DNA from 2 places in the Dysosmobacter sp. genome. Region 1 is predicted to be linked to the other one. Evidence: predicted binding sites of a transcription regulator. Region 1 holds the regulator's gene; the other holds the start of a gene.
The links. Region 1 encodes Rex, which represses fermentation and respiration genes when NADH is low (regulators of the CRP and FNR family bind a similar motif). Its sites were predicted from a motif close to ATTGTTAANNNNTTAACAAT; they were not measured.
Positions count from the first base shown of each region.

Region 1 (15,753 bases):
CCCCGCGTGTACTAAAACTCCGAGATTTTATCAACAGTGCAGCAAGCAAGTTTGCAGTTCCCGAAAAGAATGAATATAATTTGCTGTATATAAATTGGTCTTATCGAGATTTTCCATCTAACAGTTTTTTAGAGCCTTGGGCATTATTAACAAATGAAGTCAATGGAATACTGATGCATCCGAATATCGCAAACGCAATAGGTGTACATCCAGATGCATTAAAAAAGATCACGGCTATCATTGTATATACAGAATCCCTGGAAGGTCTTATGTTTTCGGACTTCAGATATGTATGGCAACGAAATGGCGTTGGTCCAAGATTTCGCATGTGGGTTCTGGATGAGGAACTTCGACATGCAGAACTTGAGGACAGATCTGATGTTTTGTTTAAGATTACAGGAATGAACCCGGATAAGGTCTGCAACCAAAGGCTAATGGCAACTCACTCGCCTTATCCAAGCGAAGACGAAATTTCAGTTTTATCCGAATTACTAAAGAACATAGACGATAATCTATTAACTTAGATATGTTTGTTTGACACTATAGACGCCTGAAAAGAGGGCCTCTCGTAAAAACATTTTACGAGAGGCCCTCTTTTGGTACGCCCGGCTGGATTCGAACCAGTGGCCTACAGAGTCGGAGTCTGTCACTCTATCCAACTGAGCTACGGGCGCATATTCACTTGCAGGGGATTTGCGCTGTATCTCAACTGGAACCGCCGGAAATGTCGGAGTCTGTCACTCTATCCAACTGAGCTACGGGCGCATGTAAAACGTGTCATCCACGCGTGCTTAATAGTATAGCAATCTTTTTCGAATTTGTAAAGCTTTTTGAGGAAATTTTTTTGTGTCAAAAAAGATTGTTAAAAAATTTGACAATTAAGGTGGAATGGGCTAAACTAACTTTTGAGAATATTTTAACAAGACCCTAAGATTCGGAGGGAATTGCATTGAAAAAGGAGAATATTTCAGACGCCGTCATTCGGCGGCTGCCCCGCTATTACCGCCAGTTGACGGATCTTTGCCGCCGGGGTGTCGTTCGGATCTCCTCCCACTCGTTGGGGCAGGAAATGAATATCACCGCTTCCCAGATCCGACAGGACTTCAGCTGCTTTGGAGAGTTCGGACAGCAGGGATATGGGTACAACGTTGAAGAATTGCGCTCGGAGATCGGCCATATCTTGGGCGTGGACAACGATCATCACCTCATCATGATCGGCGTGGGTAATCTGGGCCATGCGCTGCTGCAAAACTTTCCCTTCGCTTCCACCGGATTTTCTGTGGATGCGGCCTTTGATGTTTCCCCCGCAGTGGTGGGGTCTACCGTCAACCACGTCCCCATCCTGTCCCTCAATGATTTAGATGACTATATCCACACCCACACAGTAGATGTGGTGGTGCTCACCATCCCGCAATCTGTGGCACAGGATACCGCAAACCGCCTGATGAGTCTGGGGGTGAAAGGCTTCTGGAACTTTACAAACGTGGAACTCTCCAGTCCCTACCCCGATGTAAAATTTGAGAATATCCACTTTGCAGACAGCCTGCTGACCCTCAGTTACCGCATCGCCAACCGCTGATCCCGGCTGCTGGATCGGAAAGACGAAAGGATACATCATTTTCATGAAGAAATTCACCGTTCTTCTCGCCGCCTGCCTGGCGATTTCCGCAACGCTGATGCTGGCGCTGGCCGCTGGCGGAAGTTCCGGCGATCCTCTGGTTTCGCTTTCTCATTTGACCGGCACGTTTACCGATACGGTAAATAACCAGGTGGATCAAAAGCTGAACGCATCGGATCAGCAGCTTCTGGAGCAGCTCTCCAGCGGAGATCTCTCCTCCGCCTCCGCTTCCACTTGGGCAGAAACACGGCTCAAGCAGGGCGATGTGCTGGTTGGAACCACTGGAACCAACGTTCTGCTCCTGGCGGGCAGCGCCCATGTGACCTTCGCCTCCGGCGCTGTAATCGACGTCACCACTGGTACCGCTGTCTCCAGCGGCACGGCATTGGCGGCAAACCACCGCTATATGGTAGCGGAGGATACTACCGCCCAGTTTGCGGTCACCTCCAAAACCGCGGTACTGGATTATCAGGGTCCCTATTCCTTTACCTATTCCAGCGCTACGGACTACAATGCCATCGCCTCCGCTCTGAAGACCATCCATCTCTTCCAGGGCAGCTTTACCGGCTACGGCAGCGGCTATGATCTGGAGGTTTCCCCCACCCGTCTTCAGGCCCTTATTATGTTCATCCGGGTTCTGGGGGAGGAAAATGCCGCGCTGGCCTGGTCCGGCACCACCCCCTTTACCGATATCACTCCCGGCACCCAGGCCGCCCAGTATGTGGGCTACGCCTATGAAAAGGGATACACCAACGGCTATACCGCTACCACCTTCCAGCCCTCTTTGGGGATCACGGCCAACCAGTATGTGGAGTTCATGCTGCGGGCCCTGGGGTACAGCTCCTCCGGCAACACCAATCTGTCTGACACTCTGGATCGTGCCTGCGCCAGCGGCGTCCTCAACTCCAACGAGGCCGCTTCCCTGCGCAGCGGCACTTTCCTGCGGGCGGATCTGGTCTATGTCTCCTATTATGCCTTGGACGCCATGGTATCCGACGGCAGCGGCACTCTGGGCAGCGTTCTTCTGAACAAGGGCGTGTTCACCCGGCAGGAATGGACCGCTGCTCAGTCCCTGGTAACCAGCGGCCGGAAATAAGAGCCTCCCTTCTGTCACCACCTCCCCCCTGTTGCATACTATGGACTGAGGCCGGTCGGGCCGGCCTACGATATCTTAGGAGGTTCCGGTATGTGCAATAACGGTTTTGGTGGAGGCAACTGCTGCTGGATCATCATTCTGCTGATCGTTCTGTGGTGCTGCTGCGGCAGCGGCAGCTCCAACGGCTGCGGCTGTGGCTGCGGCAACAACAACGGCTGCGGCTGCAATCCCAACTCCTGCTGCTGAGCGTGCATAAGAATAACGCCCCGTGTCCATCCGGACACGGGGCGCTTCTTTTTATCCCAGGATCCCCAGATGTTCCAGTAAAATCTTGGCTCCCAACAAAATCAAAATCACACCGCCGGTGATCTCCGCCCGCTTTTGATAACGGGTGCCGAAGTAATTGCCGATAGCTACCCCCAGCAGGGAAATCACAAAGGTGGTCACACCGATCACAGCAGCGGCCTCCAGAATTACCACTTCCAAAAACGCGAAGGTGACACCGATGGCCAGAGCATCGATACTGGTCGCAATCGCCATGAGAAAAAGGCGCTTGAGATCCAGATGCTCTCCGGCGGAACAGCCGTCCTCCGCTTCCTCCTCCGGTGCAAACGCCTCCCGCACCATATTTCCGCCGATGATCAGCAACAGGAAAAACGCCACCCAATGGTCAAAACTCTGGATGTATCCGGCAAACTGAGATCCCAGCAGCCAGCCGATCACAGGCATCAGAGCCTGAAAGCCGCCGAAAAACAGCGCAATGACGGAAGCGTGCCGCCAGTTGAGCCGCGGCATGCTCAATCCCTGACACAGCGACACCGCAAAGGCGTCCATAGACAAGCTCACACCAATGAGCAGCAATTCCAAAATTCCCATATACTCCCCTGATTTCCTCTCACAAGATCACCGGAACCTCCCGCCGGATGGCAAGGCTCTCCGGCGTCACATCACAGTCCCAGGCACACACGTGCACTCCTGCAGCCGCTGCCTCCCGCAAAGCCTCACCGAAGGCAGGATGGGTGTCGTCATTGGGGGCCACACTGCGGACGTCTTTCATTTGTACCACAAAAAAGAGGGTAGCGTCAAGCCCGGAACGCACAGCCTTCTGCAGCTCCCGGATGTGCCGGACACCCCGCTCCGTAGGCGCATCCGGAAAGCGGGCAGCACCGTCCTCCTCCAGCGTTACCCCTTTGACCTCTACCAGATGACTTCCATGGGCCGTCTCCACGCAGAAGTCCAGCCGGGAATCCCCCCACCGGTACTCCGGCCAAAGGGATCGGGTGTCCGGCAGGAAGCGGCCGGCAGCGGCCCATTCCGCAAACACCCGGTTGGGGGCCTGGGCGTCCATATTGATCAGGCGGCTGCCCTTTTCCACCGCTATGAGATCATATGCTGTTTTCCGGGCAGGATTGTCCCCTTTTGCCAGATATACCGTGGCTCCCGGCACCAGCAGCTCCCGGCACCTGCCTGTATTTTTGACATGGACTGTCTCGATTCCCGCCGCAGTCTCCACATGGGCAATAAAGCGGTTGGGCCGGTCCAGAAATGACCCGCCAATGACATTCCGGTATCGCATGACGCCCCTTTCCTCCGGGATTTCCCCGGCAATGTGATATCTGATAAAAGAATAGCATACATCAAGTCTTGCGGGTTGCCAAGATTGAACCGGTCAACTCCTCAATTTTCGCCCTTTTTCACAGTGGATATCCGTCACCGGCTGGAATGTCAAAAATAATGCACAAATATTCAGTTGATTCTATGGTGAAATATGTTAAAATATAACTAAAACTTGTAAAGGAGGCAGCTATGGACTACAGCAGCGCATTTGTATGCGTGATGGGTATGGGAACGGTGTTCTTCGGTCTGGTCTGTCTGATCGGTCTGACGAAACTCATGAGCGTGATATGCGGCAAAGGGAAAACGGCCCCTGTCGCCTGCCGGAGCCCACAGGTCCCGCCGCCGGAACCCATCCGACCGGAGATGGTAGCCGCCATTTCCGCCGCCATTGCGGAAGATCTGGGGACGGACGTCACCGGCATCCGCATCCGCTCTATCAAGCGGCTGTAACTGGAAACCAGGAAGGGATTGGAGAAAGGTCAATGAAAAAGTACAAAGTCACGGTCAATGGTGTCCCCTATGAGATCGAACTGGAGGAACTGACGGGACCCTCCCCGGCGTCCGCGGCTGCTGCCACAGCCGCCCCCGCTGCTTCCGCCCCTGCCGGCGGTGAAACGGTAACGGCCCCCATGCCGGGAACCATCCTGTCTGTCAGCATTGCCCCGGGAGATCCGGTAAAGCGGGGACAGGTTTTGATGATCCTGGAGGCCATGAAGATGGAAAACGAGATCATGTGTCCCCGGGACGGCCGGGTAATATCCGTCAGCGCCGCCAAGGGTGCGTCGGTGGAGTCCGGCACGGTGCTGTGCGTCATCCAGTGACAGACTGGAGGGCGGTATGGAAGCGATCCTGAATTTTATCAACAGTACAGGTTTTTACCAATTCACCCAGGAGGGCAACTGGAAATGTCTCATTATGATCGGTATTTCCTGCGTACTGCTGTACCTGGGTATCGTGAAGAAGTTCGAACCGCTGCTGCTGGTTCCCATCGCCTTCGGCATGCTCTTGACCAACCTGCCGGGGGCGGAGATGTACCACGAGATTCTCTTTGCCGGGGGGCATATCCACTGGGATCTCTTCGGCGGCGCTGAAATTACCCAGGCCTTTCTGGACGGCCTTGCGGCAGAGGGTGTTTCAGACACGGTACTCGCCACCGTCACAGTAGGGCAGACCATCTCCGTGGGGCTCATTGACGTATTGTATCTGGGCGTGAAGCTGGGCATCTATCCCTGCCTGATCTTCATGGGTGTGGGCGCCATGACGGATTTCGGCCCTCTCATCGCCAACCCCAAGAGCTTGCTGCTGGGGGCCGCCGCACAGCTGGGCATTTTCATGACCTACGTAGGCTGCCGCCTGCTGGGCTTTACCGGCCCGGAGGCCTCCTCCATCGGCATCATCGGCGGTGCCGACGGTCCTACCGCCATTTTCGTTACCGTCATGCTGGCCCCGGCCCTGCTGGGCCCCATCGCGGTATCGGCATACTCCTACATGGCCCTGGTGCCGGTGATCCAGCCGCCCATCATGAAACTCCTCACCACGGAGGAAGAGCGCAAGATCGTCATGAAGCCCCTGCGGGAAGTCTCCAAGCGGGAGAAGATCGTCTTTCCCATCTTGGTGACGGTCTTTGTTGCACTGCTGGTCCCCTCTGCCGCTCCGCTCATTGCCTGCCTGATGCTGGGCAACCTCTTCCGGGAGTGCGGCGTTACCGAGCGGCTCAGCAAGACGGTGCAAAATGAACTGGTCAATATCGTCACCATCTTTCTGGGGGTCTCCGTGGGCGCCACCGCCACCGGCACCACCTTCCTCAGCCCCCGGACCCTGGCAATTCTGGCCATGGGCATCGTGGCCTTCGGCTTCGGCACCGCCGGCGGCGTGCTGCTGGCCAAGTTTATGAATCTGTTCCTCAAAGAGAAGATCAATCCCCTCATCGGCTCCGCCGGAGTCTCCGCCGTGCCTATGGCGGCCCGGGTATCCCAGAAAGTGGGCCAGGAGGCCAACCCCGGCAACTTCCTACTGATGCACGCCATGGGCCCCAACGTGGCAGGCGTCATCGGCTCCGCCATTGCCGCGGGCGTCCTCATCTCTTTGTTCGGGTAAAGGAGAATGGCTATGGAATTCTTATCCAAGACCCCCCTGTATCTCACCGATACCATCCTCCGGGACGCCCACCAATCCCAGGCGGCCACCCGCATGCGGCTGGAGGATATGCTCCCTGCCTGCGAAGTGCTGGACTCCATCGGCTACTGGTCCCTGGAGTGCTGGGGCGGTGCCACCTTCGACGCATGCATGCGCTTTTTAAAGGAGGATCCCTGGGATCGGCTGCGGCAGCTGCGCAGGGCTCTTCCCCACACGAAGCTGCAGATGCTCTTCCGGGGCCAGAACATCCTGGGCTACAAACACTACGCCGACGACGTGGTGGACGCCTTCTGCGCCAAAAGCATTGAGAACGGCATCGACATCATCCGGATCTTCGATGCACTCAACGACGTGCGCAACCTGGAGCAGGCCATCCGATCCACCAAGAAGTACGGCGGCATGGTAGAGGCTACCTTGTCCTACACCATCTCCCCCATCCATGACGAGGAATACTTCGTAAAACTGGCCCGGGAGCTGGAGCAGATGGGAGCCGACGTCATCTGCATCAAGGATATGGCAAACCTGCTGCTGCCCACGGCGGCCTATTCTCTGGTGAAACGCCTCAAGGAGACGGTATCTGTCCCCATCCACCTGCATACCCACAACACCACCGGCACCGGCGACATGGTATATCTCATGGCGGCTATGGCGGGGGTGGACATTGTGGATACCGCCCTCTCTCCCCTGGCCAACGGCACCTCTCAGCCCGCTACGGAATCCCTGGTGGCCACTCTCCAGGGCACTGTCCGGGATACCGGGCTGGACCTGAATAAAATGAGTGAAGCGGCTGCCCACTTCCGCAAAGTTGCCCAGCGGCTCAAGGAGGAGGGATCCCTGGATCCCAAGGTGCTGAATGTGGATACGAACACTCTCCTCTATCAGGTACCAGGCGGCATGCTCTCAAACCTCATCTCCCAGCTCAAACAGGCTGGAAAAGAGGATCAATACTATGAAGTTCTGTCCGAGATTCCCCGGGTGCGGGCGGACTACGGCTACCCGCCTCTGGTGACCCCCTCCAGCCAAATTGTGGGCACCCAGGCGGTAATGAATGTCATCACCGGGGAACGGTATAAGACCTTCACCAAAGAATCCAAGGCCATGCTCCGGGGAGAGTACGGAAAACTTCCCGGCACCGTGAACGAGGATGTCCGGGCCAAGGCCGGTATCTCTCCAGAGGAGGTCATCACCTGCCGCCCGGCGGATCTTTTGGAGCCGGAGCTGCCCAAATACCGGGAGGAGTTCCGGGACATTGCCAAAAGCGACGAGGACGTTCTCTCTCTGGCTCTGTTCCCCCAGGTAGCCCCCAAGTTCCTCGCCTGGCGGGACGGCCCCCATGAAGCATCGGTATCCCCCAAGCCCTCTGCACCTTCCGACGCTGACACCGTCCGGGAGCTGTACGTGGAATATCAACCTTAAATCTAAAAAAGAGAGACACCGAGAACCGGTGTCTCTCTTTTTGGATAGCAATGTCATTTCAGATAACTCAGCAGCCGTCCGGCCTCCATGGCCGCCAGCGCCCGGACTCCGTCAAAGTCCACATAGGGATTGTAAACTGCCTCCAGGCGGTCGTGGGCAGCTTTGGCGTCCATCAGTGCATGCCGTCCCTCCTCCCGCAGCAGTGCCGCCATACGGGTCTCAAAGCGCAGCCGGGCGCGCTTTTCCGCCGTTCCCAGAGCATCCAGCCGGATCCGGCGGAAGGGCTTTTTTCCGTAGTCCATTCCTGGCCGGGAGGTCACAAAGGCCAGCCCCAGTCCCGGTACCAGCAGATGCTCCAGCCGCTCCGGCTCCTCAGGGGCTGGACAGGCGATGACGTCCCAGCCGTTTGCCGTGGCCTCCCGACGGAGCATCTCCAGCAGCGGCCCCGCCTGCTCCCAGCTGTCTGCGAACTCGTAGACCTTGGGGCAGAGGACATCCACGCTGTCAAAACGCCAAATGTAGCCCTTGTGGGTCATGCTTCCCAAAAAGCGGCGGAGGGTGCGCCCCTGCTGTCCGCCCCGGCGGCGCAGCTCCCGGGTGATGATGCCTCCCACACGCTTTTCCGCCCGGGGCCGGTCAAATCCCGCGGCCACTGTCCGAACGGCATCCAGCTCCACAGACCGGGCGGCTTTCAGGTGGCGGTAAGCCCGCTCGTAGGCGGCCTTGTAGGTATGGGTGTGGGCCTTTACCTCCTCTGCATCCCGCTTGGCAGCGGACAGATCGTAAAATCTCCCCAAATCCACATACCGATCCACCGCTGCCGGGTATTTGGGCTCAAGCACATGGGGACTGGTACCGTCGGCCACGGCACAGCGCAGAGCTGGCAGCACCACGCCGTCCAGGGAGTCGGGATCACCGGAGCACCACAGATATTCCACCGGCGTACCCGCCTCCTCCATAGCCCGGCCGATCTCCCGCATAAAGGTGTTCTTTCCCACTCCGGGGCCTCCCTTGAGAATCATCAGATCATAGGTATCCTCCAGGTCGGTCAGTTCCGAAAACAGGTTCTGGAACCCGTTTCCGCTGTTTGCTCCCACGAAAAAATTCGTAACCTGTGCCATAATCTCCCTCCAAGTTTTGTTCTCGTTTTCAGATTATGGCGCTCCGGCTTGGCCTGACAGCGTTTTTCCGGTGTTTTTTCCTTCCTCCACGGCAAATTTTTATTTTTTCGGAAAACAGGGTGCACGGGCGCAGTTTTCTTGCTATAATAATGTGCATGTACCCAGGCAGTACCCTGGTGGCGACTCTACACAGCGAGGCAGGCGACAACAGCTATGGACTATCAATTCTCCCACAGCACGGAACAGGAGCGGGCCGCCCGGCGGGCACAGCGCGCAGCACAGCGAAAGCGCAGGCGGCGTCAGCATCTTCGGCTGCAATGCCTGCGTCTGGCGGCGGTACTCATTCCCCTGCTGGCTGTTTGCCTGATCTGGTATGCCATACAGCCGGAGGAAACGCAGGATCCCACAGCTTCCGTACAGGCGGCGCAGATGGAGGTGCAGACGCCCCCGGCGGAGCCGGAACCGGAACCGGCATACACGGTAAAACGAACGGCACAGACTGCCGCCATCTCCGCTGAGGCCGACAGCCAATACGCCGTGGTGATCGATCTTGCCAACGGTACCATTCTGGCGGAAAAAGCCGCTGATACCCGCATCAACCCCGCCTCCATGACCAAGATCCTGACGCTTCTTGTAGCAGTAGAACAAATTGAAAAAAAGGATGTCAGCCTGGACGACACCTTCACCATGACGCTGGAGGTAACGGATTATTGCTATGTCAATGAATGCAGTGTCGTGGGGTTTTTGAACGAGGAGGTCATCCCCATCCGGGATCTGCTTTACGGGACTATCCTCCCCTCCGGCGCCGATGCCGCCCTGGGCCTTGCGTACTACCTGTGCGGCTCCCAGGAGGCCTTTGTGGAACTGATGAATGCAAAGCTGGAGGAACTGGGCCTATCCGATACCGCCCACTTTACCAACTGCGTGGGCCTTTACGATGAAGCCCACTCCTGCACCGTCACCGATATGGCGCTGATCCTGAAAGCCGCCATGGAGAACGACCTGTGCCGGGAGGTCCTCTCCACCCACATCTACCACACCCAGCCCACTGCGCAGCACCCCGAGGGGCAGGATCTGTCCAACTGGTTCCTGCGCAAGATCGAGGACCATGTGCCGGAGGGGCTGGAAGTCGTGGGCGGCAAAACGGGCTATGTGGTCCAATCCGGCAACTGTGCCGCCAGCTGGGCTGAGACCTCTGACGGCAGCCGCTATCTCTGTGTCACAGGCAATGCTCACAGCAGCTGGCGGGCCATCTATGACCATGTGGCGCTGTACACCCAATACTGTCTTCCTGAAACAGAAAGCACCCCGTCGTAACGGGGTGCTTTTCCTGTTTGGTTAGAACTTCCCACCAGGACTTTCGGTCCTCTCACAGCAGAGACCGGCGCTTCTCTGCGCGGTGCATATCTGTCACAAAAACAGCTGATTCTCCTTGGGCTCTGTGAAATTGGCCTCCAGCATGGCTACATGGCTGAGAAATGCGGGGTCGTCAAAATACTTTGCGTGCTTGGTGCACTTGCGGACACAGGCCTGGCACTTGATGCAGGTACCCGGCACCAGGGCGGTATTCTTCGGATCAATGGCTCCCATGGGACACAGGCGGGCGCAGGCACCGCAGTCAGTGCACTTGCCCAGATCCGTCTGGGGCTTTGCTTTGAGGAACTTGGCAGGCTGGCCGTCAATTCCCTTGGGTACATAGTAAGGCGCGTCGGCATCGCCGGGTACGGTAATAGGGGCCGGAATCTCTGTCAGGGATTTCACCTTGTCTGCAATCTCCCCCGCAAAGGCCTCCATCATCCGCTTGTCATCCCAGTCCGGCCGGCCATCAGCCAAGGCGTCCGTAAACGCGTGACGGCAGGCAAAGGCCCCGGCCGCCACGGTGTGGAAGCCACCGGCCTCCAGACAGGCGCACAGCTCCGCCAGGGAGTTGTCAAAGCTGCGGTTGCCAAAGGTCACCAGTCCCACCGCCAGAGCTCCGTTCCCCAGGATCTCCTCCTGCACGAAGGGCAGCATCTTATTGGGCAGCTTCCCCGCATAGGTGGGCATTCCCAGCACCACCAGGTCAGAATCTGCAAAGGAAAGCGCTTCTCTCCGCTCACCGGGCCGGGTAAAGCTCCGGCGCTCCAGAGGAAGCCCCAGCTTCCCGGCCAGGGATTCCGCCACCGTGTTGACCACCTTGTCCGTGTTGCCGGTGGCACTCCAATACACTGCCCAGACTTTCTTTTGTTCCATCTGTCCTTCCCCCTTTTCTTACAGTTGCCACAACAGGCGCCAGGGAACTCCCGGGCGCCTGTTGACGGTCACAGCGAAAAATCCGCTTCGTTCAGTTTGTCGGTATCCAGCACCGCCGGACGAGGCGGTACCCGCTTCAGGGGATCATACTTGAAGGAACGGCAATGATCCTCCACCGCCATGATCCCGTGCTTGACACAGGCCACTTCCCGGTCATTGATCTGCTGCCCCCGCTGGCAGTAAGCACAGCGCGGATCGATATTCTTCCGAAACAGCATGCAAGTCCTCCCCCCTTCACAGTGCTTTTCTCAGAGCGTATACAGCTTTACAGCGCCGTTCTCCGCCGTGGCTTTCACCTGGGTGATGGGAGCGTCATAGCTGTCAATGATCTTGGTGGCCATGGGATCCTCCAGCTCCTTTTGGATGGTGCGCCGCAGGTTGCGGGCGCCATAGGTGAGAGAGTAGGACTTTTCCGTCAGGAAGTCCACCAGGGCGTCGTCATAGGTAAAGGCGATACCCTTATCCTTCAAAGAGGTTGCCAGTTCGTCCAGCATAATACGGGCAATGGATTTGAAATTCTCTTCGCTGAGGCGGTTGAAGCAGATGACGGCGTCCACGCGGTTGATGAACTCGGGACGCAGGAACTGCTGCAGCGCCTTCATGGCACGGTCGGCATCCTGCTCATTGGCGGAGCGGCCAAAGCCCACGGTACCCTCCTTGGTGGCACTGCCGGCGTTGGAGGTCATGACGATGATGGTGTTTTCAAAGTTCACCTTGCGGCCGTGGGCATCGGTGATCTCGCCGTCGTCCAGGATCTGCAGCAGTACGTTGAGCACATCCGGATGGGCCTTTTCGATCTCGTCAAAAAGCACCACGGCATAGGGCTTGCGGCGGATCTTCTCCGTCAGCTGTCCGGCCTCGTCATAACCCACATAGCCCGGCGGGGAACCCACGATCCGGGAGACGGAATGCTTCTCCATAAACTCGGACATATCCAGCCGAATCAGGGAATCCGGCGTGTTGAACAGGTCATTTGCCAGCTGCTTGACCAGCTCCGTCTTGCCCACGCCGGTAGCGCCCACAAAGATGAAACTCACCGGCTTATGCTTGGGGCTGATGCCCACCCGGTTGCGCCGCACGGCGGCGGACACGGCGGCGATGGCCTCGTCCTGGCCGATGATGTGGGTCTTGAGCCGCTGCTCCAGCTGGCTGAGCCGTTGGAATTCCTGCTCCCGGATCTTGGAGGCGGGGATCTTTGTCCAAAGCTCGATGACATGGGCCAGATTGTCCATGCTCAGCTGGGGATCGCCCTTTTCGCAAAGGGCGGTGAGCTCCGTGTTCAGCTGGAGCTCCTTGCTCTTGAGGAAGGCCATGCGCTCGTAATCCGGCTCGGCGCCCTCCTGAGCTCCCTGCTCTTCCAGCATGGTGCGCTCTTTCTCATAATCGTCCAGCTCCCGCTGGATCTGCATGCGGCGGGAGATATCCGGATCCTTGAGGTTCAGGTCGGAGCAGGCCTCGTCGATCAGGTCGATGGCCTTGTCCGGCAGGAAGCGGTCGGTGATGTAGCGTTCGGAGAGCACCACCGCCTGGCGCAATATCCCCTCGGAGATCTTGACACCGTGGTACTGCTCATACTTGGGAGCCAGGCCCTTGAGGATCTGCACGGAATCCTCGATGGAAGGCTCATTCACCGTCACTGGCTGGAAGCGCCGCTCCAGGGCAGTGTCCTTCTCGATGGACTTGCGGTATTCATTGAAGGTGGTGGCTCCGATCACCTGGATCTCGCCCCGGGAGAGGGCGGGTTTGAGGATATTGGCGGCATTCATGCTGCCCTCGGCATCGCCGGCACCCACAATGTTGTGGACTTCGTCGATCATCAAAATGATGTTGCCCAGGCGCTTGACCTCGTCAATGAGGCCCTTCATCCGGGACTCAAACTGGCCCCGGAACTGGGTACCCGCCACCAGGGCGGTGAGATCCAGCAGATAGACCTCCTTCTCCCGCAGCTTGAAGGGGACATTGCCGGCAGCGATGCGCTGGGCCAGACCCTCGGCGATGGCAGTCTTGCCCACGCCGGGCTCACCGATGAGGCAGGGGTTATTCTTCTGTCGGCGGTTCAGGATCTGAACCACCCGCTCGATCTCCTGCTCCCGGCCAATCACCGGATCCAGCTTGCCCTCCTTGGCCTTTTGCGTCAGGGAGATGCAGTAGCTCTCCAGATATTTGCGCTTGCCGTTTTTTCCGTCTTTCCGTTCCTTCTCCCGGCCCCGGGGCGCACTGTCCTCAGAAGAGGCGCCGCCCTCACCGGCCCGGGGCGCGTCGGATCCGGAGAACAACCGGTTCAGGAAGGGGAACGTGGCGGTCTTGCCCTCCTCTTCCTCCTCCCCGGCGTCCTCTCCGCCGGGCAGGTCCTCGATATTCTCCACCCCGTTGAAGGCCTGCATCATCTCATTGTTGATGGTGTCCAGATCCTCGTCGGAGATCCCCATGCGCTTCATCATCTCGTCTACCTGCGGGAGCCCCAGCTCCTTGGCGCACTTGAGGCAAAGGCCCTCATTGGTGGTCTTGTCCCCCTCCATTTTGGAGATGAACACCACGGCGACGTTTTTCTTACATCTTGAGCAAAGTGTTGGCTGCATCATATACCTCCAGATTATCAGACGGGCTCAAATTGCCCCGTCATGAGAGAAACGACAACACGCCCAGCGGCGTATTGGCGGTAAAAAACTTCAAAAGATGGGTTCCGGCGAAAGCTCCGGTCTCAAAGGACATCCCCAGCCGCCGCAGGATCCACACTGCCAAAAACAGCACCAGCGCGCCCTGGATCAGCCCTACAGCACCGCCGCCCAGACTGTTGAAAAGGTGCAAGCCGGGCAGACGCGCCACCAGATCCATGGCCTTGAGCAGCATCCGCAGCAAAAGCACCAGCAGCACAAAGGACACCAGAAACAGCAGGCTGGAAACGATGGTCCGCGTCATGCTCTCCACCACGGCGGTGGCAATGGACACGCCGGTATCCCGCACCGTGTCCTGGACCTGCTCCGTCAGGGACTCCCGTACGTCGCTGTCCAGTCCGATCAGGGCCAGCAGCGCCTCGATGCCGTCCGGATCTTCCGTATCCTCCTCCGGCATTTCCACCGTCTGCTGGGCCATGGCCTCATCCACCTGCCGGGTGACTTGTTTGGTAAGCAGCGGGGAGACCGCCTGGGTCACCGGTTCGGTCAGGGCGCTGGTGATGAGGGACGCCCCGATCAGTGCCGCCACCAGGATCACCAGCCCGGCCGCGGATTGCAGCAGCCCGCGCTTCACACCGTTGACTGTGAAAAATACCAAAATCAATGCCACAACGATGTCTATTATAACAGCTGCCGTCATGCTTGCCTACCTTTCTTCGTGTAAACGTTTTGTGAATTTCAATTTTTCCGGGGAATCACGGCAAAAACACTTTGGCAGAGTCCGCGGAAAGCAGCAGAGCCGAGCCATCCGGCCGCTGCAGCACATCCACGGCGGATCCAGTTCCCACCAACGTGGCATAAGTCTCCAGCTCCGGCGTGTAGATCACCAGCTGATCCGTATACAGCACCGCCAGATAGCGGCCTGCCGCCGAGACCCCCACCACTTCCTCATTGACATCCAGGGAGGCCAGTTCCGCGCCGTCCTCGCCGACGGTGACTAGGCGTCCCACGCTGCCGGAGCGGTAGCGGTTGAGCAGCAACGCGGTAAAGCCGTCTCCCCCCAGGTCGTACTCCCGCAGATAGTTTCCCTGATAGGAATAAGTCCACTGGTTCTCCCCCTGCCCATCCGTCTGATTCAGGCAGGAATCCGTCACTGAGAGCAGGGAGCCATCCCGCTCCAAGATCTCCAGCAGGAGGCCGTTGGAAATATCGTAATCGGCATAGGAGGGGATCTCCACCCCGGAACCATCTGCGGTGGTCTGCTCCCCCTTTTCTTTTAGGTCGTAGAGCACCACATTGCTGACGAACACACTGTTCTCCTGTCCCAGGGTCACTGCCGCCAGCTTCTGTCCGCCGGCAAAGGAGCATGCATCCACCACAAAGCGCTGAGAAGAATTGAACGCAAACAGCAACTCTCCGGTGAGGTCGTAGACACTGACGCAGCCTTTATAGTTTTTCTTTTCTGCCGTCACCGCCAGATAACCGTCCTCACTGAGGCTGACGGAAATAATCAGTTCATCCTCCCCGGTCTCCATCTCCAGCACCTGGCCCTCCCGGTTTACCACCAGGATCTCATTTCCTCCCACGTCATAAGCTGCCGCCCACTGCCCCGCGCATTCCAGCGCGGGAGCACTCATGCGGATGGGAACAGACCAGATGTCTTCCCCATCCTGGCCAACCAGCCGCAGTGACGTGTCCGAGAGAACCACCAGCGTGTCCTCCAGCAGGGCAAACCGATTGGATGAAGATTCGTCATAGCGGTACTCCGCCTCTCCGCTGCTTTCGGCGCCGCCGTAGCTGAAATACCGGCGCAATGCGTCAAAGCCGGTGCCGTCCCGCCAG
Region 1 is NZ_DAWBAJ010000024.1:16,508-32,260, reverse strand. It holds partial or broken gene ACT67G_RS07645 (hypothetical protein) at 1-524, shown strand, start outside; tRNA gene ACT67G_RS07640 (tRNA-Arg) at 598-674, opposite strand; gene ACT67G_RS07635 (redox-sensing transcriptional repressor Rex) at 950-1,579, shown strand; gene ACT67G_RS07630 (S-layer homology domain-containing protein) at 1,623-2,714, shown strand; gene ACT67G_RS07625 (hypothetical protein) at 2,805-2,960, shown strand; gene ACT67G_RS07620 (manganese efflux pump MntP) at 3,012-3,590, opposite strand; gene sfsA (DNA/RNA nuclease SfsA) at 3,610-4,290, opposite strand; gene ACT67G_RS07610 (OadG family protein) at 4,521-4,781, shown strand; gene ACT67G_RS07605 (biotin/lipoyl-containing protein) at 4,814-5,152, shown strand; gene ACT67G_RS07600 (sodium ion-translocating decarboxylase subunit beta) at 5,169-6,428, shown strand; gene ACT67G_RS07595 (pyruvate carboxylase subunit B) at 6,435-7,883, shown strand; gene ACT67G_RS07590 (hypothetical protein) at 7,937-9,004, opposite strand; gene ACT67G_RS07585 (D-alanyl-D-alanine carboxypeptidase family protein) at 9,218-10,321, shown strand; gene ACT67G_RS07580 (4Fe-4S binding protein) at 10,415-11,236, opposite strand; gene ACT67G_RS07575 (hypothetical protein) at 11,305-11,514, opposite strand; gene ACT67G_RS07570 (ATP-dependent Clp protease ATP-binding subunit) at 11,545-13,875, opposite strand; gene ACT67G_RS07565 (CvpA family protein) at 13,916-14,611, opposite strand; gene ACT67G_RS07560 (DUF5711 family protein) at 14,667-15,753, opposite strand, start outside.

Region 2 (15,753 bases), on a different contig from region 1:
CCACAAATAGATTCACACCACGAAACTGCCGCTGCCCGGCAAACCAGCGCAGTACGCTGTCCACCCGCTCCCGGGTGGCGCGGTCGTTGCGCCGCACCAGCTGGCAGCGGTAGCGGTAGCGGTTGTTAACTTTCAAAACCGGCGCCGGAGCCGGGCCCAGCACCTCTGTCTCCGGATCGTCGCCCCACAGCTGCCGCAATGCCTCCCGCACGGAGGCGGCGGCCCGCAGCACACTCCCCTCCTCTGTTCCCGAGAGGGTGAAGAGGAACCAGTCCGCGAAGGGCGGACAGCGGCGCAGCTGCCGCAAGCGGATCTCGCTCTCATAAAAGCGCCCGTAATCCTGCCGGGCGGCGCACTGGATCACGTCGTTTTCCGGCGTGTAGGTCTGGATCACAGCCCGGCCCTGCTTGTCTCCCCGGCCCGCCCGGCCCACCACCTGGGTCAGCAGGCTGAAGGTCCGCTCCGCCGCCCGGAAGCTCTCCACATACAGCGACAGGTCCGCCGACAAAACACCCACCAGCGTCACATTCTCAAAATCCAGCCCCTTGGCCACCATCTGGGTGCCTAAGAGGATAGGGATGCGCTCCTTCTGGAACCGGCGCAGGATGGGCCCATGGCCGGAGGCGGTGGTGTCCGCGTCCATACGGAGGATCTCTGTGTCCGGGAACAGCTCCCGCAGCTCCTCCTCCACCTTCTGGGTGCCGGCGCCCACATGCTTCATGAGGCCCCCGCATACCGGGCACCGGTCCGGCGCCCGCTCCGAGTGGCCGCAGTGGTGGCACATGAGCCGCCCGTTGGCGGAGTGATAGGTCAGCGCCACGGAACAGCGGGGGCACTCCGGCACATAGCCGCACTCCCCGCAAAGGAGCATCCGGCTGTTGCCCCGGCGGTTGAGGAACAAAATGCTCTGCTCCCCCCGCTCCAGGTTGGCCTCCAGCTCCCGGAGAAGCTCCCCGCCGATGAGGCCGGAATTGCCGTTGCGGATCTCCCGGCGCATGTCGGAAACAATGACCTGAGGCAGCGCGTGGCGGTTGTAGCGGCTTTTCAGCTCTGCCAGATGGTAGATCCCCTGCTCCGCCGCCCAGGCGGTCTCCACCGAGGGGGTTGCGGAACCCAGAACCAAGACTGCGTTGCTGCGGCCGCAGCGGTATTTGGCCACGTCCCGGGTGTGGTACCGGGGCGGGTTTTCCGATTGATAGCTGCCCTCCTGCTCCTCATCCAGGACGATGAGGCCCAGGTTCTCCAGGGGGGCAAAAACAGCGGAGCGGGTACCCAGTACCACCCGGGCCTCTCCCCGCCGGATGCGCTTCCACTGGTCGTAGCGCTCCGTCATCCGCAGTCCGCTGTGAAGCATGGCCACCTCCTGCCCGAAGTAGGAGGAGAATTTGCGCATCATCTGCGGCGTGAGCACGATCTCCGGCACCAGCACCATGGCGGTCTTCCCCTGAGAGAGGACCTCCTGCACCAGGCGCAGATACACCTGGGTCTTGCCGCTGCCGGTGACGCCCTGGAGCAGCACGGCCTCCGGCCGTCCCGTCCCGGTGAGGGAGAGGATCTGCCGGAAGGCGGCCTCCTGCTCTTCACTCAGCCGGATGGGCGCTCCCGGCTCCACCGGCTCCTCCGGCTGGGAGATCCGCAGCTCCTCCTCCTGGGAGAAGGCGATGAGCCCTGCCTTCTCCATGCTCCGCAGGGACTGCATGGAGGCTCCGGTAAAATAGCACACATCCGCCGCGCTGGTGCGGCCTGCGGACGCCAAGAGATGCACCACCTCCCGGCGGACCGGCGAAGCGCGGCGTCCGCTCTCCACCATGGCCAGCGCCTCCTGAGCGTCCGTGGCCAGCTCCACCATCCGGCGGGTCTTGTCGGACACCTGCCGGCGGGCGCTGGCGGCACAGGTGACGGCCCCCGCCTTCCGCAGCGCGTGCAGCACGGAGGCGGTATCCTCCCCGCACTGCTCCCGCAGCGTCTCCAGCGGTGCGCTGCCGCCGCCGGCGGCAAGGGCCTCCAGCACCGCCTCCCCGCCGGGCACCGGGGGCTCCGGTGCTGTGCCGGTCAGGGTCCAGACCTCCTGGAGATGGTACCAGAGCCCCGCAGGCAGGATGGTCTTCACCGCCTCAAAGAGGGTGCAGAAGTACCGGCTGCGCATCCACAATGCCATCTGGATCCCCTCCCGGTTCAGCACCGGCTCCGCATCCAGCAAATCGCCCAGGGGCTTGAGAGCGGGAGTCTTCTCCCCCGTCCCCACTGCCAGGATGATCCCCTCCGACGTGCGGTTTCCCTTTCCAAAGGGCACGGTGACCCGGACGCCGGGTACCACCCGCTCCGCCAGAGGGGCGGGGATCAGGTAGTCATAGGGCTTGTCAATGGAATAGGGCGCGGCGCTGACCGCTACCTTTGCAATGCCGGCGGTCTCCATGCCTCGCCCTCCTCCGTTACTCCTCGATGGTCAAATCCATGTTTCTGGCGTCCAGCTTGCCCTCGGCCACCTCATGGATGGCCATGGTGACGGGCTTATCCTCCAGATGCTCGCCGCTCTCATCGGCGGCCTCGGCGATCTGGCGGGCCCGGCGGGCCACCACGTTCACCAGCATGTAGCGGTTGGGGATATAACTGGTCAGCTTGTTCATTGCGGGATACAGCATCATAATGATCTACTTCCATTCTGCCTGATTTCGGCTAAATTTTTTGTCGGATACACCAAGAAACGCCGGGATTATTTGCTGTTGATGATCTCCATGCGCTCCTTGGGCTTGCAATGCTCCGCCGTCATGATGGCGTTGAGCTCACGCACCGCGTTGTCCACGGTGTCGTTGATGACGAAATAATCATAGGTGTGGGCCGTCTGGAACTCCACCTTGGCCCGCAGCAGCCGCTTTTGGATCTTCTCCATGGGATCGGTGCCCCGCTCGGTAAGGCGGCGCTCCAGCTCCGCCCAGCTGGGGGGCGCGATGAAGATGCGCACTGTGTCCGGCCGCTTGCTGCAAACCTGGATGGCGCCCTGGATCTCGATATCCAAAATCACGTCCTTACCCTGGTTCATGGCATCGTCCACCAGCTTCTTGGGGGTGCCGTAGAAGTTGCCCACATACTCGGCATACTCCAAAAACTCGTCCGCCGCGATGCGCTGGCGGAAGGTGTCCACATCCAGGAAGTGGTAGTGGACGCCGTCCACCTCGCCGGGACGGGGATCCCGGGTGGTGGCGGACACGGAAAAATACAAATTGGGCCGGGACTCCATCAGAGCGGCCAATACGGTGCTCTTTCCCACGCCGGAAGGCCCCGAGATAATAAACGTCTTACCCTTTCGCATACTCTCACTCTCTCTCCTCATTGGATCCAGTTTGCCCGGATACGCCGAATTTCTCCGGCGGCAGGGCAGACAAAATCACATGGTCGCTGTCCATGATGAAAATGGAAGCGGTCTTGCGCCCGTAGGTGGCGTCGATGAGCATTCCACGCTCCCGGGTCTCCTGCACCATCCGCTTGATGGGGGCGGAATCCGGGCTGACGATGGCCACCAGCCGCTCCTGGGACACCATGCTGCCAAAGCCGATGTTGATGAGCTTCATGGCTGCCCCCTCACTCGATGTTCTGGACCTGCTCGCGCATCTTCTCCACCTCGGCCTTGAGCCCCACCACCACCTGGGCGATGGCCACGTCGTTGCACTTGGAGCCGATGGTGTTGGACTCCCGGTTGACCTCCTGGATGAGGAAGTCCATCTTGCGGCCCATGGGCTCATCGGACTCCAGCATGGTGCGCAGCTGAGCCACGTGGCTGCGCAGCCGCACCGTCTCCTCGTCCACGGCCACCTTGTCGGCGTAGATGGCGGCCTCCGTCAAAATCCGCTGGGGATCGATGGTGGTGCTTTGGAGCACCTCCTCCATCCGGGCGGTGAGCTTGGCCCGGTACTCCGCCACCGTCTCCGGGGAGCGCGCCTCCACCTGGGCGGTATAGTGCTCGATGGTGGTGAGCCGGCCGCCGATGTCCTCCGCTAGCTTTTGGCCCTCCACAGCGCGCATCTGGTTGTAGGCCGCCAGGGCCTCCTCCAGCACGGCGCAAAGATCCGCGCTGACGGTCTCCAGATCCTCGTCCTCCTTGGTCACCGTCAGGACGTCCGGGAACCGGGAGAGTGTCTCCGGCGTCACGTGGGCCTCGGTACCGCAGACCTCCGCCAGCTCGCCCAGGGCCGCGGCGTACTGGGCCGCCAACTCCCGGTTGACGGTGACCTTGGCCACGTCTGCCGCGGAGGCGTCCACGGTGATATAGACATCCACCTTGCCCCGGGAGACCGCCTTCTGGACGCAGGCCTTCACCGCGTCCTCGGCGAAGGTGTACATCCGGGGCATCTTCACAGTGCAGTCCAGATAGCGGTTATTGACGGAGCGCACCTCCACGGTGATGTCCCTCTTGTTGCGCATTTGTCTTGCCCGGCCGTAGCCGGTCATGCTCTTAATCATACGTTCTTCCTTCCTTCCCCGGCTCAGCAGCAGAAGAAATAACCGCCGCTGTTGCAGCAAAGATATAAGCAGCACAGCTCCGCGCACAGGTTGCCGCTGCAGGCGTTGGTGCCGAATACGCCGCCGTCGGGGCGGTAAGCGCTTTGTCCGCTGTTTTCCATATACTCCAGAGCGGAGCGGTACTCGGCGTTGCCGGGATCCATCTGGCAGGCGGTTTGATAGTAGCGCTTGGCCTCGTCCATCCAGCCCCGGCGGTAGCACACGGCGCCCTTGAGGAAGTTCCACTCGGCGTTGTGGTCGGAGTAGTTGGCCAGCAGCGCCTCCGCCCGGCTCAGATCCCCGGTGCTGATGGCGATGCGCACCTGCTGGAGCACGGAGCTGCCGGAGGCGGACTGCCCATAGCGCTGGTACCCGCCATACCCGCCGTACCCGGAGGAACCATAGCTGCCGGAGGAGCCGCCGTAAGAGGAGCCTGTGCCGGAGGACCGGCCGCTGCGCTCCTTGGTGATCTGCTCGTAGGCGGCATTGATCTCCTTCATTTTCTCCTGGGCCAGATCTGCCAGGGGATTATCGTGGTAATTGTCCGGGTGGTATTTCCGTGCCAGGTTCAAATATGCCTTTTTGACCTCCGCGTCGGTGGCGGTCTCCGGCACACCCAGGATCTGATAGGGATCGTTCATGTGGTTTCCTCGTCCTTCTTGTGTTTCTTTCTGTATCCGCCCCGGGCCACGCGGCGGTAAGTTCCGTCCAGCACCGCTTTTCCCACGGCGAAGAGGCCGGTGTAAACGGTGCTCTCCAGCAGCGGCCGCCACACGCCGAAGTCCCACAGCTCAAAAGCCGTGGTGATCATGTGGATGGAGTGATCCAGCGTGTACCCGAAATCCCGGCGGGCCTCCGGTGTCCACGTACCCTCCGTCAATCCGTAGCGCAGTGCCACGGGATTGTAGTTTCCGGAGGCAGCGTCCTCCTTCAGATCGTCTGCCGCGTCCACCAGGTAGATCCACCGGCCCAGGTGATAGAGCATCTGCTCCAGAACCCGGCGGCGGACAGGGTCGTCCACCTCCCCGGCAGCACCGGAGAGCAGCGATGCAAAGGCATCCGCCGCCTGATCCATGGAGGGGCAGCGCTCCTCCTCCAGCCGGGAGAGCAGCGTCAGCTGCTCCCGGGTGTGGGCATCAAACTCCGGCCGCCGGGCCGCCGCCTTCCGGTAGGATCCGGCAATGGCACCGCAGAGGGCCCGGTAAGCGATTCCCTTGGCCGCCCCATGATCCTGGGCCCCGTCCCGCAGCTGCCAGTAGGCCAGGATCACACTCTCGTCCGCCGCCAGCTCCAGTGCCGGGGAACCGGCATCGTAGGGCCGCTCCCGCAGGGGGCTGGCGGGGCACCGCCCGCACAGCCGGCAGGACTCCTCCCCCTCCGAGAGCAGGATGGCCAGGAACGTGAAATCATAATTCAGCAAGAACCGGGCCCGGAAGCCGTATCGCCGGGAGAGCTCATGGCAGAGCCCGCAGTAGATCCGGCGAAAGCGGTCCTGCTCCTCCTGCCCCAGGAGCTTCAGCGGCGGCTTTACATATCCAAACATACCCGCCGATGCTTAAAACAGCCTGACAATGGTAAAGGTCAACCCTCCCTGTCGGCGCAGCCGCCGGTCATAAGCCACGGCGATGAGGATGCCCAGCACGAAGCCGGCTGCCGCCACGCCATAGCGTACCGCCAGGCTGGAGACGGCGATGGTGGCAAAGTATCCCACCAAAAACAGCACGATGGGGGTCAGGTATACCAGCATGACGATGTGGAGCATCTTTTTGGTGCTGCTCTCCACCACCACCTTCTGACCAGGCTGGGCCCCAATGGGGTTCAGGGCTTTGGCCCGTACCGCCGCGCCGGTGACGCCGCAGCCGGCGCACTCCTCGCAGTCATGTCCGCAGGCGGACTTGCGGGGCACTGAGATCTCCGCCCGCTGGGCGTCCAATATCCGTTCAACTGTTGCGATCTGTGTCATAGTTTTCGTCTTCCTCCGTGCGCACCTGCGCACATTTCAAATTTTCTGATTGTCCGGCCGGGTCATTCCGACGGCTCCGGCTCGGGATTGTCACTGTCCGGCTGGGTGCCGTTTTCCCGGATGGTCACCTGCACCACATAATTGCCGGAAACGCCCACGTCCACACCGTTGACCTTGACTTGGGCAGGTACGGTATAGCTGCCGGTGGCGGAGCTGAGCTCCGAGAGATCCACCGTCACCTCCACGTCGTCACCGGTGACGGCGGCCACGTCTGCGGAGGTGCCGAAGACCGTCACCGTCAGCTCCGAGGTGAGGATCTCCGTAGTCTTTCCCTGGGGATAGTTGGACAAGGTGAAGTTCTGGGTCGTCACCTGGGCAGAGGTCATGTCATTGAAGGAGATCTGCAGCGTGGCCCGGGTGACGCCGCTGAGGTTGGTGCACCCCTCCGGGACGGTGATGGGGTAGCTGTACGTGGCGGTGCCGCTGTCCAGCAGGGACAATAGGTCAAAGGCCTCGCTGCCCAGGGTGATGCTGTCCACATCCCGCAGCACGCCTGCGTCACCGGAGACGGTGATGGTAGAGGGCTCAATGCGGTAGGTGACATTGCTGAGCCTGGCGCCGGGATGCTGCTCGAAATCAACTCGCAGCTGCAGCTCCTTGGTGACGATGATGGGCAGCGTCACCTGGATCTGCTCCGCATCGGCCTGAATGTTGGTGCCGTCCACCAGCTGGTCGTTTTCATCGTAGAACTGGTAGTCCAACATCTGGGTAATGGTCTCCGTGGCGTTGTCGTATTCCAGCACCACCTTGGCATAACTGACGGGAGCAATGTCCTCCTCCTGGCCGCGGATCTCAAGGGTGGCCGGGGAGATCTGCAGCTCACCGCCGGAGTATCCCTCCGCCACGGTGCCGATCTGCTCACAGCGGACGTCGATGGTCTTGCGGTCCAGCTCGCCGATGTTCACCTGCACCATGTAGGAGGAGGTGGAGGTGGTGGTGATCTTCCCCCGCAAAGCGCTGGGATAGAAGACATTGGGCGAAACCCGCTGCACGCCCGCCTCCGTAATGTCGGAGAGGTCCGCCTGAACCAGGATCTCATCCTTATCCAGCTTGGCGATATTCCACCGGGTTCCCTGGACCGTTAAGGTCACCTCTGTATCGGTGGCAGTGTCCCCCTCCCCCTCCAGGAGCATCAGCCCCCGGTCTGTCAGGGTGCTGGTTCCCAGGTAGTTGATGGGGACCGTATAGGTCTTTTCCACGATGGTGCCGTTGCTGACGTCCACCATCACCCAGATGGCCGCCGCCACCAGGATGGACAATACGATATACAGCGCCTTACGCTGGCGTTCCTTATTTTCCACCGTTGTCACCTCCGTTTTTCCGGGGCCGCAGGAGGCTCATCAGGTTGAACTTGGGCCGCTCCTCCCCCTCGTCCTCACCCGGGGGAAGCAGCTCGTTGCGCAGAAGATTTTCCAGCGTCTCCGGCTTGAGATGGCGCTTGAGCATGCCGCCGATGGCCACGGAGATGGATCCCGTCTCCTCCGAGACGATGACCACCACGGCGTCGGAGTTCTCACTCATGCCGATGCCGGCCCGGTGGCGCATGCCCAGGTCCCGGGACAGGTTCACATTCTTGCTCAGAGGCAGCATGCAGCCCGCGCCCAGGACCCGGCCGTTTCGCACGATGACGGCGCCGTCATGCATGGGCGCCTTGACGAAGAAGATGTTCTTCAAAAGTTCGCTGGAGACCGCCGCGTCCAGCACGGTGCCGCTGCGGACCATGTCGTCCAGCAAAATCTCCCGCTCGAAGACGATGAGGGCGCCGGTGCGGGAATGGGACATCTCGGTGCAGGCCAGCACCGTCTGTCCGATGGTCTGCTCCAGGGTGTTGCCCGTCTCGGTATGGGTGAAGAACGCGATGATCCTGCGGCTGCCCATCTGTTCCAGAATGCGCCGGATCTCCGGCTGGAACAAAATGATCAGCGCCAGGATGCCCATGTCCACCATACGGCTCATGAGATAGTAAATGCTGTGCAGCTGCAGGACATAAGATAAAAACAGAGCGATCATGAATACGCACAGTCCCTTCAGGAGACTGGCGGACTTGGTGCTCTGCACCAGCTTCAGTAGCTTATAAAGGACGAAAGCCATGATGGCGATATCCAACACATCCGTCAGCTGGATGGTCAGCAAATAGCGCCAGATCACGGCGGGCAGATTTATGATATCCAGTTCCATGGCAGCATCATCAACCCCTTCTGGCCATGAATACTTAGATTATATAAAATCTGCCTGTAGATTTCAAGGTAAACCATGCCAAAATTCACGGTCTGTTCAGAAAAATCAAGGCTTTTGGGTCAGGATCTCCTCCATGGCATCCAGGAATCCCTCCACCTCCCGGAGCGTGTTGTGGTCGGAGAAACTGACCCGCACGGTGCCGGTATCCACGGTGCCCACTGTCTCATGGGCCAGCGGCGCGCAGTGGAGCCCCGCCCGGACAGCGATGTCTTTTTCTCCCAGGGCCGCCGCTATCTCCTCCGCCCCCAGATCCCGGCTGGTGAAGGAGACCACCCCAGCCTGGCTGTGCAAATCCCCGTTGGCGTAGACCGTCACACCCGGAAGGCGCCGCAGGCCCTCCGACACCAGCTGGGCAAGGCGCCGCTCCCGCAGCAGGATATTCTCCGGCCCCCGTTGCTGCACATACCGCACCCCTGCCAGCAGCCCTGCGATGCCCGGGACATTGTGGGTTCCCGCCTCCAGGCGGTCCGGCAGGAAGTCCGGCATGGACTGGCTCATGGACTGGCTGCCGGTGCCGCCCTCCAGTAGCGTTCTCACCGGAGCCTCTCCGCTGCACAGCAGTACGCCGGTACCCTGGGGGCCATAGAGGCCCTTGTGCCCCGGCATGGCGATGAAGGCCGCCCCCAGGGCGTCCATGTCCAGCGTCAGGGCCCCCGCAGACTGGGAGGCATCGATGATAAAGGGCACGCCCCGCTCCCGGCACAACGAAGCGATCTCCTCCACCGGCTGCACGAAGCCGAAGACATTGGACACGTGGCAGCAGATCACCGCGTCGGTCTCCGGCGTAACGGCCTTGTCAAAGGCCTCCAGCACCGCCTCCGGCTGAAACAGGGCCCCCGCCGCCACAGTAGTCCGGGCTCCCAGGGCCGCCAGGGGCCGGGTGACGGCGTTGTGCTCATATCCGGAGATCACTGCCCGCCCTCCCGGCGGCACCAGGCTCTTGATGGCGATGTTCAGCGCGTGGGTGGCGTTGAGGGTAAAGGCCACGTTCTCGGGATTTTTCAGGTGGTACAGCTCCGCCAGGGCGCAGCGGCAGTCAAAGGCGGTGTCCGCCGCCCGGACGGCGGCCGGATACCCGCCGCGGCCCGGGGAACTCATGGTGGCCATGGCCTCCGCCATGGCAGCAGGAACCGTCCCGGGCTTCTGGAAGCTGGTGGCGGCGCTGTCAAAATAGATCATACGCGATCCCTCCCGCAGTTTTTTCGGGCCGGCGCCCGTGGGATGGTCACCGCACCTCCCGGTACAGTCCGCTTTGGTTGAGATAAACAGAAACGGGATCCAGAGACTCCCGGTGAATGACAGTCAGTGCCTGCGCCAGGTCTCCGGCGCGGATCTGCACCGCGTAGGCGCAGCCCTGGGCGGAAAGCTCCCGGGGGGCCCGGTAGATCCGGCAGGCGATGCCGGCCCGGCCCAGTGCCCGCTGCATCCGCTGGGCATAGGTCACGGAGCGGGCAATAATGAGATACTGCTCCACATAGACTCCTCCTCTCCGCCCATCCTATGCCAAAGGACGGCAAAGGTGCCTGTCATTCCAACAAAAAAAGGACGTGGCGCCCACGTCCTTTTTCTTCACTTGACCTTTTCCAGCAGCACTACCGCATGGGCCGCCATGCCGGAGCCGTCCCCGGTGAAGCCCAGGCCCTCTTCCGTGGTGGCCTTCACATTCACCTGCTCCGCCGCCACGCCCAGAGCCTCAGCCAGCTTTTCCTCCATCTCCCGGCGGTAGGGTCCTACCTTAGGGGCCTGGGCCAGGAGGGTGGCGTCGATATTCACCACCGCGAACCCCTTCTCCCGGAGAAGGCACCCCACCTCCCGCAGCAGCAGCAGGCTGGAGATCCCGGCGTAGGCCGGATCCGTGTCCGGGAAGAGCTTGCCGATGTCGCCCAGCCGGGCGGCGCCTGTAAGGGCGTCCATCACCGCGTGGGTCAGCACATCGGCGTCGGAGTGGCCCAGTAATCCCCGCTCATAGGGGATCTCCACGCCCCCCAGGATCAGCCTGCGCCCCTCCACCAGCCGGTGGACGTCGTAGCCGTGTCCGATCCGCAGATTCGTCATGTGTTCTCCTCCCCCAGCAGGGCCTCCGCGATCACCAGATCCACCGGAGTGGTGATCTTCAGGTTCCGCTCGTCGCCCTCCGTCAGCGTCACGCTCTTACCCAGCCGCTCCACGGCGGAGCAATCGTCCGTCACGGCGGCGCCGGCATCCAGGGCGGACTGCAGTGCCGCTTTCAGGAGGTCCGCCTGAAAGACCTGGGGGGTCTGTACCGCCCGCAGCCGGGCCCGCTCCGGTGTGGACGCCACGGTATCCCTGTCGTCCACCACCTTGATGGTGTCCTTCACCGGCATGGCGGGAGCCGCGGCGCCGCACCGGGCCGCCAGCTCCACCACCCGGTCAATGAGCTCCGGCGTCACCAGGGGCCGGGCCCCGTCCTGCACCGCCAGCAGTTCCGACCTGGGATCCGCCTCCAGGGCCGCCAGCAGCACGGAGTGTACCCGGTCCTCCCCTCCCCGGACCACCTTGGAGCATTTGCTGATTCCATATGTACGGCAGAGCTGGGAAATGGCCACCAGGTCTTCTTCCCGGGTGGCCACCACAATCTCGTCCACGCGCTCCGCCCGCTGCAGTGCCGTCAGAGTCCGCACCAGCACCGGCACGCCGTCCAGCAGCTCCAACAGCTTGTTGACGCCGCCCATCCGTGCAGAGCTCCCGGCGGCCGCCACCAGCGCCGTGCACCGGGGGCGGCGGGCCTGCTGCATTTTTTTGAAAAACGGAAGCATAAGAACCCTCTTTTCCTCAGCGGGATTCCGCCGTCTGGAGCATGGCGGCATCCAGCCGGGACTCCATGTCGGCGGGCGAGGCGTCCTCCGCCAGCACCAGCTCCGAAAGCAGGATCTGGCGGGCGCTGTGGAGCATCTTCCGCTCCCCGGTAGAGAGCCCCCGGCGGCGGTCCCGGCGCATCAGCGCCTTGATGACCCCCGCCACCTGGTAGAGGTCGCCGCTCTTGATCCGCAGGAGATTTTCCCGGTAGCGCTTGTTCCAGCTGATGGACTCGTCCACCGCGATGGAGGGGATGGCCGTCAGCAGCCGCTCCGCCGTCTCCCGGTCCACCACGGCCCGCAGGCCCACCGTCTGGCTGGACGCCACAGGGATCTTCAAAAGCAGGCCGCCCACAGGCATCCGGAAGACATAGTAGTCCCGCGTACTGCCTGCGATCCGCTCCTGTACGATGTCCGCGATCACACCCGCTCCATGCATGGGATGCACCACCAGATCCCCAATGGCGAACATATTCCGCTCCTTTCTCCTCCGACCGTTCGCTCCCTGTAGACACCTCTCGCATATCATAGTTAAGAATATTATACCGGCTTTCCATCCCTTTTACAAGGAATCTTAACAAAATTTTGGAATCATTTCCCGCAAAAAAGCGCCCCGGAGGGCCTTTGGAGCCTTCCGGGGTGCTTTATGCAACAAATTTACTTCTTGTTGGAGCGGCGCCAGATGTGCATCTTCTCGGCTTCCGCAATCAGCTGCTCGCGGAACTGGGGATGGGCGATGGAGATAATTCCCTCGGCCCGCTCCCAGGTGGACTTGCCCTTGGCGTTGAACTTGCCGTACTCCGTGACCAGCCAGTGGAGGTTGGTGCGGGTAGCGGTGACCACGGATCCCTCCAGCAGCGTGGGACGGATGCGGGACTTCAGCTCGCCGGTCTTCTTGTCGGTATAGGCGGAGGAGCAGCAGATGAAGCTCTTGCCGCCCTTGGCCAGGTAAGCGCCCATGACGAAGTCCTGCTGTCCGCCGGCGCCGGAGATGTGGTGGGTACCGGAGGACTCGGAGGACACCTGGCCGTAGAGGTCGATGTCCACGGCGCCGTTGATGGACATAAAGTTGTCGATCTGGGACACCCGGGCGATGTCGTTGACATAGCTGACGGGGGCAGCCATGCACTCGGGGTTGTTGTTGAGGAAGTCGTAGAGCTTCTGGGTGCCTGCGGCGAAGGCGTAGGTCTGCCGGCCCCGGTCAAAGGGCTTGCAGGCGCCGGTGATGCGGCCGGCCTTGGACATGTCCACGAAGGCATCCACGTACATCTCAGTGTGCACACCCAGATCCTTCAGGTCGCTCTCAGCGATCATCTGGCCGATGGCGCTGGGCATGGAACCGATGCCCAGCTGCAGGCAGGCACCATTGGGGATCTCGGGAACCACCAGATTGGCCACCGCCAGATCCACCTCGGAGGGCGTGCCGGAGCCGCCCAGGATCTCCATGGGAGGATTCTCGCCCTCCACGATCATGTCCACGTCGCTGATGTGCACGCAGTTGTCAAAGCCGCCCAGGCACACGGGCATGTTCTTGTTGACCTCCACGATGACGGTCTTGGCACACTCGCACACGGCCTTCAGGTGGGAGCCGCCGGGGCCGAAGTTGAACCAGCCGTGCTCGTCCATGGGCGCCACCTGGAACATGGCCACATCCAAAGTCTTGATGCAGTTACGGTAGTAGCCGGGCAGCTCGGAGTAGCGCAGGGGGATGTAGTAGGCAAAGCCCTCATTGACGGCCTTGCGCTCGATGCCGCTCATGTGCCAGGAGTTCCATGCGAAGTGCTCAGCGGCATTGGGCACGTCGAAAATCGCCGGCCGGTGGGTCAGGATGCCGCCCCGGATGTTGACGTCCTTCAGCTCCCCCATCCGCTTGGCCAGAGCCACGTCCAACGCATTGGCGGAGCAGACGCTCCAGCCGTAATCCACCCAGTCACCGGACTTGACGGCCTTCACTGCCTCGTCAGCGGTGGTCAGTTTCTGCTGATACTCTTCCCGAAAGCTCATGTCTTTGTTCCTCCCGTCAGATATGGATATGTCGCATCACTTGTATGATGTCAGTTGCGTTGTCTGATTTCCAGCGTCTCAATTATAGCATGCCCATCTGGGCAATGCAATGAAAACGTGAAAAAAATCACAAAATTTTTCAAAAAAGAGGCAGACCGCAGGGGCCTGCCTCTTTGGTTGTCTGCGCGGCGAAGAGATTACTCTTCCTCAGCGGGCTCCTCCGCAGCAGCGGGGGTGAGCAGAGCGCGGATAGACAGGGAGATCTTCTTCTTCTCCTCGTCCACAGCGGTGATCTTGGCGTCCACGATCTGGCCCTCGGACAGGACGTCCTCAGGCTTCTCGATGCGGTGGTCGGCGATCTGGGAAATGTGGATCAGGCCGTCCACGCCGGGTACCACCTCAGCGAAAGCACCGAAGCTCATCAGCTTCACGATGCGCACGGAAGCCACGTCGCCCACAGAATACTTGTCCATGAAGACCTGCCAGGGATCGATGCTGCGATCCTTGACGCCCAGGGAGATCTTGCGCTTTTCGGGGTCAAAGGAAATGACGTACACCTCCAGGGTGTCGCCCACCTTGCACACCTCGGCGGGGGTCTTGATACGGCTCCAGCTCAGCTCGGAGATATGTACCATGCCGTCCACGCCGCCGATGTCCACGAACACACCGTAGGAGGTCATGGACTTGACGGTACCGGTGTAGTGCTTGCCCACTTCGATGTTGGCCCAGACGGCCTCCTGCGCGGCCTTGCGGGCCTCGTCGGTGACGGAGCGGATAGAGCCAACCACCCGGCGGCGGGCACGGTTGACCTCGGTGATGCGCAGCTGGACCTTCTGCTTGACCATAGCGGAGAGATCAGCGCCCCGGGGCTGGCCGCTCTGGGAAGCGGGAACGAACACCCGCACGCCCTTGACGGACACCACGATGCCGCCCTTGTTCTCCTCGGTGACAACGCCCTCCAGGACAGTCTTGTCCTCCACGGCCTGCTCGATGTTCTCCCAGACCTTCACGGCGTCCAGACGCTTCTTGGACAGCTCGGCATAGCCCTCGATGTCGTTGACGCGGACGATGTAAGTCTCGATGGTATCGCCCACCTTGACGATATCCTCGGGCTTGGCGTTGGGGTCGTCAGAAAGCTCGCTGAGCTTGATGTAGGCTGCCTGCTTGGCGCCCACATCCACCTGCACCTCGGTGGGGGTAATGGCCGTTACGACACCGGTGACCTTCTCTCCTGTATTTAAAGTTTTGAAAGACTGATTCAGTAATTCCTCGAAGGACTCCTCTTTGCCCTCGGCCGCTTTGATTTCTTCACTCATGGCTGCATATACCTCCTTAATGATGCCCGCAGGCGTGGAGGCACCGGCCGTAAGTCCAGCGGCCCGACACCCCCGGGCCCACCCCGCCGGAAGCTCGTCCGCGTCTTCCACCTGGAACACGCGGGAGCACCTCTTGGAGCAGATCTCCGTCAGATGTCTGGTATTGGCACTTTTACGGTCTCCCACCACGACCATCACGTCCACTTTGCCGGCGATTTCCGCCGCCTCCGTCTGACGTTTTTGCGTAGCATCACATATTGTATCAAAGATTTTCGCGTTTGTACACTCTTTTTTTACGATTTCGCAAGAAGTTTCAAAAAGTTCACGAATGCAGGTGGTCTGGGCCACCACTGTCAGAGGGATCTCCCGGCGGTGCGGATCCTCTGCCAGCCAGCGCTGTACGGCCTCCGGCCCGTCGAAGACCAGCGGGTGGCTGCACCAGCTGGCAACACCCACCACCTCCGGGTGGCTGGGCTCGCCGATGATCACCGGCTGGCGTCCCTCCGCCTCCGCCTGGGCCACCAGGCGTTGGATGCGGATGACATTGGGACAGGTGGCGTTGACACAGGTAACTCCCTGCCGCTCCAGATGGTCCAGCACGCTTTTGAGCTCCCCGTGGGAGCGGATCACCACGGTGTCCCCCGCCGTCAGGGCCGCCGGATCCGCCGTCTTGCGCACGCCTTTGTTCGCCAGATCCTCCACCACGTGGGTGTTGTGGATCAGGTCTCCCAGCATCCAGCACTGCCCTGCCTCCCGGGCGGTGCGCTCCGCCAGCTCCACCGCCCGCTTGACGCCATAACAAAAGCCGGCGCTCCCGGCCAGAATCACATCATTCACAGCGGATGCTCCTCTCCCAGGG
Region 2 is NZ_DAWBAJ010000003.1:76,638-92,390, forward strand. It holds gene priA (replication restart helicase PriA) at 1-2,416, opposite strand, end outside; gene rpoZ (DNA-directed RNA polymerase subunit omega) at 2,433-2,645, opposite strand; gene gmk (guanylate kinase) at 2,714-3,310, opposite strand; gene ACT67G_RS01715 (DUF370 domain-containing protein) at 3,315-3,569, opposite strand; gene ACT67G_RS01720 (YicC/YloC family endoribonuclease) at 3,580-4,458, opposite strand; gene ACT67G_RS01725 (J domain-containing protein) at 4,482-5,138, opposite strand; gene ACT67G_RS01730 (DUF5685 family protein) at 5,135-6,040, opposite strand; gene ACT67G_RS01735 (SoxR reducing system RseC family protein) at 6,053-6,460, opposite strand; gene ACT67G_RS01740 (CdaR family protein) at 6,523-7,821, opposite strand; gene cdaA (diadenylate cyclase CdaA) at 7,811-8,698, opposite strand; gene ACT67G_RS01750 (aminotransferase class V-fold PLP-dependent enzyme) at 8,804-9,937, opposite strand; gene ACT67G_RS01755 (DUF3343 domain-containing protein) at 9,984-10,232, opposite strand; gene ispF (2-C-methyl-D-erythritol 2,4-cyclodiphosphate synthase) at 10,328-10,813, opposite strand; gene ispD (2-C-methyl-D-erythritol 4-phosphate cytidylyltransferase) at 10,810-11,535, opposite strand; gene ACT67G_RS01770 (CarD family transcriptional regulator) at 11,552-12,046, opposite strand; gene ACT67G_RS01775 (butyryl-CoA:acetate CoA-transferase) at 12,232-13,578, opposite strand; gene ACT67G_RS01780 (bifunctional 4-hydroxy-3-methylbut-2-enyl diphosphate reductase/30S ribosomal protein S1) at 13,776-15,731, opposite strand; gene ACT67G_RS01785 (lysophospholipid acyltransferase family protein) at 15,728-15,753, opposite strand, start outside.
Region 2: a site for Rex is predicted at 13,693-13,712, ahead of ACT67G_RS01775 (butyryl-CoA:acetate CoA-transferase). Genes of this name have one in related genera too.